2 regions of the Streptomyces sp. NPDC053048 genome follow, and region 1 is predicted to be linked to the other one. Evidence: riboswitches for the same ligand, from Rfam matches in the RefSeq annotation. Region 1 holds a riboswitch; the other holds the start of a gene.
The links. A riboswitch is a leader RNA that binds a small molecule or an ion and turns the genes downstream of it on or off. The one in region 1 is predicted to bind cobalamin.
Positions count from the first base shown of each region.

Region 2: it holds a riboswitch for cobalamin, as region 1 does, so the genes downstream of both, ACIG36_RS26080 (ribonucleoside-diphosphate reductase subunit alpha) here and ACIG36_RS04935 (cobalamin biosynthesis protein) in region 1, are expected to answer to the same signal.

Region 1 is NZ_JBITZS010000001.1:1,030,105-1,035,279, reverse strand. Features, by position in the region: gene ACIG36_RS04950 (class II aldolase/adducin family protein) at 1-544, opposite strand, end outside; gene ACIG36_RS04945 (anion permease) at 657-1,901, shown strand; gene ACIG36_RS04940 (hypothetical protein) at 1,927-2,157, shown strand; cobalamin riboswitch at 2,356-2,483, shown strand; gene ACIG36_RS04935 (cobalamin biosynthesis protein) at 2,605-3,573, shown strand; gene ACIG36_RS04930 (cobyric acid synthase) at 3,570-5,129, shown strand; gene ACIG36_RS04925 (putative cobaltochelatase) at 5,129-5,175, shown strand, end outside.
Region 2 is NZ_JBITZS010000010.1:58,612-63,786, forward strand. Features, by position in the region: gene ACIG36_RS26070 (DUF3311 domain-containing protein) at 339-608, shown strand; gene mctP (monocarboxylate uptake permease MctP) at 605-2,236, shown strand; cobalamin riboswitch at 2,409-2,566, shown strand; gene ACIG36_RS26080 (ribonucleoside-diphosphate reductase subunit alpha) at 2,727-5,105, shown strand; gene ACIG36_RS26085 (ribonucleotide-diphosphate reductase subunit beta) at 5,105-5,175, shown strand, end outside.

The sequences.
Region 1 (5,175 bases):
CGAGGCCGGCGCCGTAGGTGAGGGTGCCGTGGTTGCGCAGCAGGCAGCCGGTGCGGCCGTCGAGGGCGCGCAGCACATGGGCGGCCAGCTCCTCGGTGCCGTAGCGGGCGTAGGGGGCGACGCGCACCGGTCCGCCGAGGGCGGCGGTCATGTAGTGGACCGGCGGCAGCTCGGTGACGAGGGTGGAGACGGCCGTGGCGTGCACGGCGTGGGTGTGCACGATCGCGGTGGCGTCGGTGGCCCGGTAGACGGCGAGGTGCATCGGCAGCTCGCTGGTGGGGGTCAGCTCGCCGATCACCCGGCGGCCGGACAGGTCGACGCCGGTGATGTCACCGGGTCCGAGCCGGTCGTAGGGGATGCCGCTGGGCGTGACGAGCACCACGTCGCCGACCCTGGCGGAGACGTTGCCGGAGGTGCCGACGACCAGGCCGTCGGTGGTGGTGCGGCGGGCGGTGGAGACGACCTCCGCCCAGGCGTGCCTTGCCTCGTCGCCGATGGCGCGGCGCGTTCCGGTGCCCGCTGCGGTCTCTTCGTGCGGCCTCATCGATCTTCGCCTCCGGTTCGCGTCATTGCTCGGTCCGTCCCAGTTCACCTTCCGTTCACCCGGAGTCCCTACGGTCGCCGCGTACTGACCATCGAGCTGATTGCCTGGGTGAATGGAAAACATCACGCTTCTCATCGGGATCGTGATCGTCACGGCCTTGGTGTTCGACTTTACGAACGGCTTCCACGACACGGCCAACGCCATGGCCACCACCATCTCCACCGGGGCGCTCAAGCCCAAGACCGCGGTGGCCATGTCGGCGGTGCTCAACCTCGTCGGCGCGTTCCTGTCCGTGGAGGTGGCGGCGACCATCTCCAAGGGCATCGTCGACGAATCGGGCATCCGGCCGGAGATCATCTTCGCCGGACTGGTCGGTGCGATCGTCTGGAACCTGCTCACCTGGCTCGCGGGCCTGCCCTCCAGCTCCTCGCACGCGCTGTTCGGCGGCCTGATCGGCGCGACCATCGCCTCCGTCGGTACGGGCGCCGTCCACGGTGACGCCGTCGTCATGAAGGTCCTCATCCCCGCCGTCGTCGCCCCGGTCGTGGCCGGCCTGGCGACCGTGCTGGCCACCCGGATGACCTACCGCCTGGCGCGCAACACCGACCCCGAGGCCAGCGCCAAGGGCTACCGCGCCGGCCAGATCGCCTCGGCGGCCCTGGTCTCGCTCGCCCACGGCACCAACGACGCCCAGAAGACGATGGGCGTCATCACCCTCGCGCTGATCTCCGGCGGCGCGCTGGGCGCCGACGCCGACCCGCCTATGTGGGTCATCGCCTCCGCCGGCATCGCCATCGCGCTCGGCACCTACCTCGGCGGCTGGCGCATCATCCGCACCCTCGGCAAGGGCCTGGCCGACATCCAGCCGCCGCAGGGTTTCGCCGCCCAGACCGGCGCCGCCGTCACCATCCTGGCCTCGTCCCACATCGGCTTCGCGCTCTCCACCACCCAGGTCTGCTCCGGCGCCGTCATGGGCGCGGGCATGGGCCGCAAGGGCGGCGTGGTGCGCTGGTCCACCGCCGGCCGCATGGTCGCCGCCTGGGGCCTGACGCTCCCGGCCGCCGGCCTCGTCGGTGGCGGTGCCGCGCTCCTGGCCGACCAGGGCGACTGGGGCGTCACCGCGGTGGCCGTCCTGGCCGTGGCCGCCTGCGGCGCGATCTGGCTGGCCTCGCGCCGCAAGCCGGTCACCCACGACAACGTCAACGACCTGAACGAGCCGCAGGGCGTCTCCGTCCCGGCCGAGCCCGTCGGCGTGGTCACCGCGGCCCTGCAGGCCGTCGCCCCGCCGCCGGCCGGCCCCGCCGTCACCCCGGCCGCCGCTCCCGCCCCCGCCCCCGCCCCCGCGACGACCGGCTGACCGCCGGGCAACGGAGGAGAACCACATGAACATCGACTGGGCAGCTCTCGGCCAGGTCTTCGGCGTCAGCCTCGTCTTCACCATCGCCCTCGTGGCCGTCTTCACCCTCGGCATCGTCGGCACGTCCCGCAAGGCGCAGGCCACGGCCGGCGCCCCGGCCACCGGCCCGAGCGCGCCGGCCCGCATCGGCGCGTACACCTGCTTCGCGCTGTGCGCGGCCGCCGTGGGCTACGGCATCTACCTGATCGTCGCCTGATCACCGCTTGACCGCCGCCTCACCGCGGCCTCGCACCCGTGCGCACGACAGCGCCGGTCCGGCACCGCCGGACCGGCGCTTCGTCGTTGCCCGCGTCGCCCGCCGCCCCACCCGTGGCCGGCAGCCTCACCGCAGGTCAGGGTGAGTTGACTGCCCTTCCCGGGCCGTGGTGGACTTCCGGAGCCAAACGGCGACAGCAGAGGAAGCCGGTGCGAATCCGGCGCGGTCCCGCCACTGTCACCGGGGAGCGTCCTCCACCGACGGCCACGGCCCGCCACCACGGGCTGGAAGGCCGGAGCGACGCCGATCCGGGAGCCAGGAGACTCTGGTCGCCGGTCACGTCGAGCCAGGGCGCGGACCCTGAGTGAGGACACATCGCCATGCCCGGCCGTCGCATACCGCCCACCCGCTCCCGGCTCCCCGAAGGCACGACGGCGGCCTGACCCCATGCGCGCGACGCGTCACGACCCCATCGGTTTCGCGTGCGGTGCGGCGCTCGGCTTCGCCTGCGACCTCGTCCTCGGCGACCCGCGCCGCGGCCACCCCGTGGCCGCCTTCGGCCGGGCCGCGCACGCCGTCGAACAGCGCCTGTGGCGCGACCACCGCGGCGCCGGCGCCCTGCACACCGCGCTGTGCGCCGGTGGCACCGCGGTCGGCGCCGCCCTGCTGGCCAGTGCCGCACGCCGCTCCCGCACGGCCGGCATCGCCCTGACCGCCGCCGTCACCTGGGCCGTGCTGGGCGGCACGTCCCTGGGCCGCGAGGCACGCGCCGTCGGCGCCGCGCTCGCCGCCGGCGACCTCGCGGCCGCCCGCGAACGGCTGCCCCACCTGTGCGGACGCGACCCGCAGGCACTGGACGAGCAGCAGATCGCGCGCGCGGTCGTGGAGTCCGTCGCCGAGAACACCTCCGACGCCGTCGTGGGCGCCCTGGTGTGGGGCGCGCTCGCCGGCGTCCCCGGCCTCGCGGGCTTCCGGGCCGTGAACACCCTCGACGCGATGGTCGGCCACAAGTCCCCCCGCCACCGGCGCTTCGGCTGGGCCTCCGCCCGCCTCGACGACGTCGCCGGCTGGCCCGGCGCCCGGCTCACCGCCGCCCTCGCCGTCCTCGCGGGCCCGGACCCGCGCGGCGCCCTGCGCGTGGCCCGGCGCGACGCCTCCCGCCACCCCAGCCCCAACGCCGGCCCCGTCGAGGCCGCCTTCGCCGGGGCCCTCGGGGTACGGCTGGGCGGCACCCTCGCCTACGCGGGCCGCGTCGAACACCGTCCGGTGCTGGGCGCGGAGAACCGGCCCGTCGAGGTGGGGGACATCGAACGCGCGGTACGGCTCTCGCGCCGGGTGTCGGTACTGGCCCTGGCTACGGCCGTGCTGACGAGGACGGCCGTGGCGGCCGTGACGAGGAGGAAGCGTTGTCGGTGACGGCTGGGAGGGGCGGGGGCCTGCTGGTGGCCGGCACGACCTCCGACGCGGGCAAGAGCGTGGTGACCGCCGGGATCTGCCGCTGGCTGGTCCGCAAGGGCGTCAAGGTCGCGCCGTTCAAGGCGCAGAACATGTCGCTCAACTCGTATGTGACGCGCGAGGGCGCGGAGATAGGGCGCGCGCAGGCCATGCAGGCCGCCGCCGCGCGCGTCGAGCCGAGCGCGCTGATGAACCCGGTGCTGCTCAAGCCGGGTGGCGACCGCAGCAGCCAGGTGGTGCTGATGGGCAGGCCCGTCGGCGAACTCAGCGCGCGCGGCTACCACGCGGGCCGCCAGGAGCAGCTGTTCGGCACGGTCACCGAGTGCCTGGAGGAGCTGCGGCGCACGCACGACGCCGTCATCTGCGAGGGCGCCGGCAGCCCGGCCGAGATCAACCTGCGGCGCAGCGACATCGTCAACATGGGCATCGCACGGGCGGGCCGGCTGCCCGTGGTCGTCGTCGGCGACATCGACCGCGGCGGCGTCTTCGCCTCCTTCTTCGGCACCACCGCGCTCCTCTCGGCCGAGGACCAGGAGCTGATAGCGGGCTACATCGTCAACAAGTTCCGCGGCGACGTGAGCCTGCTGGAGCCGGGCCTGGAGATGCTGCGCGACCTGACGGGCCGGCGGACGTTCGGCGTGCTGCCGTTCGCGCACGGTCTGGGCATCGACGAGGAGGACGGCCTGCGCGTCTCGCTGCGCGGTGCCGTGCGCGAGTCGGTGGTGGCCCCGCCGCACGGCGCCGACGTGCTGCGGGTGGCGGTGTGCGCGGTGCCGCTGATGTCCAACTTCACGGACGTGGACGCGCTGGCGGCCGAGCCGGGCGTCGTCGTGCGGTTCGTGGACCGGCCGGAGGAACTGGCCGACGCCGACCTCGCCGTGGTGCCGGGCACCCGCGGAACGGTCCGGGCACTGGCCTGGCTGCGCGAGCGCGGCCTCGCGGACGCGCTGGCCCGCCGGGCGGCCGAGGGCCGCCCGGTCCTGGGCATCTGCGGCGGCTTCCAGCTGCTGGGCGAGCGGATCGAGGACGAGGTCGAGTCCCGCGCCGGAGTGGTCGAGGGACTGGGGCTCCTGCCGGTACGGGTGCGGTTCGCGGCCGGGAAGACCCTGGCCCGGCCGGTGGGCGAGGCCCTGGGCGAGCACGTCGAGGGCTACGAGATCCACCACGGCGTCGCGGACGTCCGGGGCGGTGACGAACCCTTCCTGGACGGCTGCCGGGTCGGCGCCGTATGGGGCACCCACTGGCACGGCTCGCTGGAGAGCGACGGCTTCCGGCGCGCGTTCCTGCGCCGCGTGGCGAAGGCGGCGGGACGGGCGTTCGTCCCGGCCCCGGACACGTCGTTCGCGGCACTGCGCGAAGAACAGCTGGACCGCCTGGGCGACCTGATCGAGGAACACGCGGACACGGACGCGCTGCTGCGGCTGATCGAGGACGGGGTGCCGGCCGGTTTCCCGTTCATACCGCCGGGGGCGCCGGCCGTGCCGGCGCCGGACCACGACACAGGGGGTAAGCACTGATGGCCTCGGCCACCTACCCGTTCAGCGCGATCGTCGGCATGGACAG
Region 2 (5,175 bases), on a different contig from region 1:
CCGTGCATCCAATCGTGCACGAAGGTCGAGACAGCTACTTTACCTGCACGTTACCCTTCGGTGACAGGTAAATATTTCATCAAATAGGGCTCGCGGGAGGTCACTTGGGGCGCACACCGCGCCCATCACCACCGTGACAGCGCCCACATGTGACCCAACCGTCAAACGGACGCTTTACTTCCTGCCGAGCCGGACACACCAAGGTTCCCCACAAGGGCATCTGACGAACCATCGGTGTTGTCGTTCCGATATGCGGATAGGGGGTGACGGTTGCGGGGAGCCTCGCCTAGATTTCGTGCGCATTACGCAAGTGATCGCACAGGGGACGGAGTCACCGCATGTCGGAACCACCCGAGCGGCCCGCCGAGGGCGCCCGCAGACCGGTCGTGACCGTGCCGTTGGTCGTCGCGGGGGTGTGCCTGGCCATCCCCTTCGTGGCGATGCTGTGGGTCGGCTCCTACTCCCGGCTCACACCGGCCTTCATCGGTATTCCCTTTTTCTACTGGTACCAGATGCTGTGGGTCGTCATCTCGACACTCCTCACGGTCGTCGCCTATGTCATCGTCCGCCGGCACGACGCCGCGCGCCGGGGCGGTGAGGGACGGTGAAGGACGGCGTGAACGGCGTGGCGCTCGCCGTCTTCCTCTTCTTCTTCCTGGCCGTCACCGTGATGGGCTTCATGGCCTCCAAGTGGCGGCAGGCCGAGAACGCGGACAACCTCGACGAGTGGGGACTGGGCGGGCGCTCCTTCGGCACCTGGGTCACCTGGTTCCTGCTCGGCGGCGACCTCTACACCGCGTACACCTTCGTGGCCGTCCCGGCGGCCATCTACGCGGCCGGTGCGGCCGGGTTCTTCGCCGTGCCCTACACGATCATCACCTATCCCCTCGTCTTCACCTTCCTGCCACGCCTGTGGTCGGTGGCGCACAAGCACGGCTATGTCACCTCCTCCGACTTCGTCCGTGGCCGGTTCGGTTCCCGTGGACTCTCCCTTGCGCTGGCTGTGACGGGGATCCTCGCGACAATGCCGTACATCGCCCTGCAACTCGTCGGCATTCAGGCCGTACTGGACGTCATGGGCGTCGGGGGCGGCGAGAACACCCACTGGTTCATCAAGGACCTGCCGCTGCTGATCGCCTTCGGCGTGCTCGCGGCCTACACCTACTCCGCGGGGCTGCGGGCGCCCGCGCTGATCGCCTTCGTCAAGGACACGCTGATCTACATCGTCATCATCGTGGCGATCATCTACATCCCGATCCGGCTGGGCGGCTTCGACGACATCTTCGCGAAGGCCGGTGACGCGTTCGCGGCCGAAAACCCGGCAACGGGCAAACCGCGAGGCTCCCTCGTCACCGGCGCACAGGCGCAGTGGGCGTACGCCACGCTCGCGCTGGGTTCGGCGATGGCGCTCTTCCTCTATCCCCACTCGGTGACGGCGGTCCTCTCCAGCAAGGGCCGCAATGTCATCCGCCGCAACACCACCATCCTTCCCCTCTACTCCCTGATGCTCGGCCTGCTGGCGATGCTCGGCTTCATGGCCCTGGCCGCCGGGGTGAAGGTGAAGAACGGACAGCTGGCGATCCCCCAGCTGTTCGAGGACATGTTCCCGGACTGGTTCACGGGCGTGGCGTTCGCCGCGATCGGCATCGGGGCGCTGGTCCCGGCGGCCATCATGTCGATCGCCGCCGCAAATCTGTTCACCCGCAACATCTACAAGGACTTCCTCAAACCGGACGCCTCTCCCGAGCACGAGGCGAAGGTCTCCAAGCTCGCCTCCCTGCTGGTCAAGGTCGGAGCGCTCGTCTTCGTCCTCACCATGGACAAAACGGTCGCCATCAATTTCCAGCTGCTCGGCGGCATCTGGATCCTGCAGACCGTCCCCGCGCTCGTCGGCGGCCTCTTCACCCGCTGGTTCCACCGCTGGGCCCTGCTCGCGGGCTGGGCGGCCGGCATGGCCTACGGGACCTGGCGGGCGTACGAGACGCCGAGCGCCACCCAGGCCCACTTCGGGAACACCAACCTCATCCCCCTCATCGGCGAGAAGGGCTACATCGGCCTCACCGCCTTCGCGCTCAATGTGATCGTCGTCATCGTCGCGACCTTCCTCCTGAAGGCCCTCCGCGCGCCGGACGGCGTGGACGAGACGAAGCCGTCGGACTACACGGCCGACGCCGGCGACCCGGGCGTGAGCCGGGACCTCCCCCCGGCCACCGCGGGGGCCCCTGGCGGCCACTGACCCCACCCTGGCGGGCCCGTCCGCCCCGCCTCCACCAAGAGGGCCGTCGCACCCCCGTCCAGGGGCTGTGGCGGCCCTCTGCCGTGCGTGTCCGTACCCTTGTGGAGGCCTTACGGAGCCCGCCCGTTAGCACATTCCGCGACCGTCTCATGACGGGACGACACAACATGTGGGGGCGCGTGCGGAGGGCGGCACTAGATGTATGCTCATCCTCGCTGATGTCGCAGGGGAATCCGGTGGAAATCCGGAACTGTCCCGCAACGGTGTATGTGTGCGCATATACCCAGCGCACCTGTAGTCCGAGGACCTGCCGTCAGCCGCCCACCACCGAGCCTGCCCTGGGCTCGGCCATGGGCGTTGAATTCGTCCGGGCCCCGCGGGTTGGGCCGACGGACGCCTACGCGGCATGCCCCGGTCCGGTCGGCATGCCCGTACGCGACCGTCGCGCTCTCCCGCCCGGCCCACCCAGCCGAGCGAGGGAGAGCCACACGTGACCATCGCGCCCGCAGATCCGGTTTCAGCGAACGCGGAGGCGAGCGGCGGTCCCGGGACCGCGCTGCTGCGCACCCTGACCGATCTCACCGCAGATCTGCCTTCCACCGACCCCGGCAAGGTCGCCGCCGCCGCGCTGCGCGGCCGCAGCGCCGCGTCGGACGAGGCCGAGCTGCGCTCCCTCGCCACCGAGGCCGCCGCCGGCCTGATCTCGGAGGAGCCGGAGTACTCCCGGCTCGCCGCCCGGCTGCTCACCCGCGCCATCGCCGACGAGGCGGCCGGCGAGGGTGCCACCTCTTTCTCCGCCTCGGTCGCCACCGGCCACCGCGAGGGCCTGATCGCGGACGAGACCGCCGCGTTCGTGGCCGCGCACGCCGAGCGCCTGGACGCCCTGGTGGACGCCGCCCTCGCCGGCGGCGCCGACGACCGCTTCGGCTACTTCGGCCTGCGCACCCTGCACAGCCGCTACCTGCTGCGCCACCCGATCACCCGCAACGTGATCGAGACCCCGCAGCACTTCCTGCTGCGCGTGGCCTGCGGCCTGGCCGAGGACCACTCCGAGCGCGCCCTGGACGACGTCGCCGAGCTCTACCGGCTCACCAGCACGCTCTCCTACCTGCCGTCCTCCCCCACGCTGTTCAACTCCGGCACCCGCCACCCCCAGATGTCGTCCTGCTACCTGCTGGACTCCCCGCTGGACGAGCTGGACTCGATCTACGACCGCTACCACCAGGTGGCGCGCCTGTCGAAGCACGCGGGCGGCATCGGCCTGTCGTACTCGCGCATCCGCTCCCGCGGCTCGCTGATCCGCGGCACCAACGGCCACTCCAACGGCATCGTGCCGTTCCTGCGCACCCTCGACGCCTCCGTCGCGGCCGTCAACCAGGGCGGCCGGCGCAAGGGCGCGGCCTGCGTCTACCTGGAGACCTGGCACGCGGACATCGAGGAGTTCCTGGAGCTCCGCGACAACACCGGTGAGGAGGCCCGCCGCACCCACAACCTCAACATCGCGCACTGGATCCCGGACGAGTTCATGCGCCGCGTCGAGGCGGACGCCGACTGGTCGCTGTTCTCCCCCGCCGACACGCCGGACCTGGTCGACCTCTACGGCGACGAGTTCGACGCCGCCTACCGCCGGTACGAGGCCGAGGGCAAGGCCGTCAAGCAGATCCCGGCCCGCGTGCTCTACGCCCGGATGATGCGCACCCTCGCGCAGACCGGCAACGGCTGGATGACGTTCAAGGACGCGGCCAACCGCACCGCCAACCAGACGGCCGAGAAGGGCGCGGTCGTCCACTCCTCGAACCTGTGCACCGAGATCCTCGAGGTCACCGACGACGGCGAGACCGCGGTCTGCAACCTGGGCTCGGTCAACCTGGCGCAGCACCTGGGCGCCGACGGCGAGATGGACTGGGAGAAGCTCGACCGTACGGTGCGTACGGCCGTCACCTTCCTCGACCGCGTCGTGGACATCAACTTCTACCCGACCGAGCAGGCCGGCAGCTCCAACAGCCGCTGGCGCCCGGTGGGCCTGGGCCTGATGGGTCTGCAGGACGTCTTCTTCCGTCTGCGCCTGCCCTTCGACTCCGCCGAGGCGAAGGCCCTGTCCACCAAGATCTCCGAGCGGATCATGCTCGCGGCGTACGAGGCCTCCGCCGACCTCGCCGAGCGCAACGGCCCGCACCCGGCCTGGGCCGCGACCCGCACCGCCCGCGGTGTGCTGCACCCCGACCACTACCCGAACGCCGTCCCGGCCTGGGCCGAGCGCTGGGAGGCGCTGCGCGCCCGCATCGCCGAGGTCGGCATGCGCAACTCGCTGCTGCTCGCCATCGCCCCGACGGCGACCATCGCCTCCATCGCGGGTGTGTACGAGTGCATCGAGCCGCAGGTCTCCAACCTCTTCAAGCGCGAGACGCTCTCGGGTGAGTTCCTGCAGGTCAACACCTACCTGGTGGAGGACCTCAAGAAGCTCGGCGTGTGGGACCGCACCACCCGCGACGCGATGACGGACGCCAACGGCTCGATCCAGGACCTGAAGTGGATCCCGCAGGAGGTGCGCGACCTGTACCGCACCGCCTGGGAGATCCCGCAGCGCGCCCTGATCGACATGGCCGCGGCCCGTACGCCGTACCTGGACCAGAGCCAGTCGCTGAACCTCTTCATGGCCTCGCCCACCATCGGCAAGCTCAGCTCGATGTACGCGTACGCCTGGAAGCAGGGCATCAAGACGACGTACTACCTGCGCTCGCGTCCGGCGACCCGGATCGCCCGGTCGGCCAGTGCGGCCGCCACCATCCCGGTGCAGCAGGTCGCGCCCGACGCGGACGCCATCGCCTGCTCCCTTGAGAACCCCGAGTCCTGCGAGGCCTGCCAGTAATGAGCTCCACCGAGAAGAACCTGCTCGACCCGGGCTTCGAGCTGACCCTGCGCCCCATGCGGTACCCGGA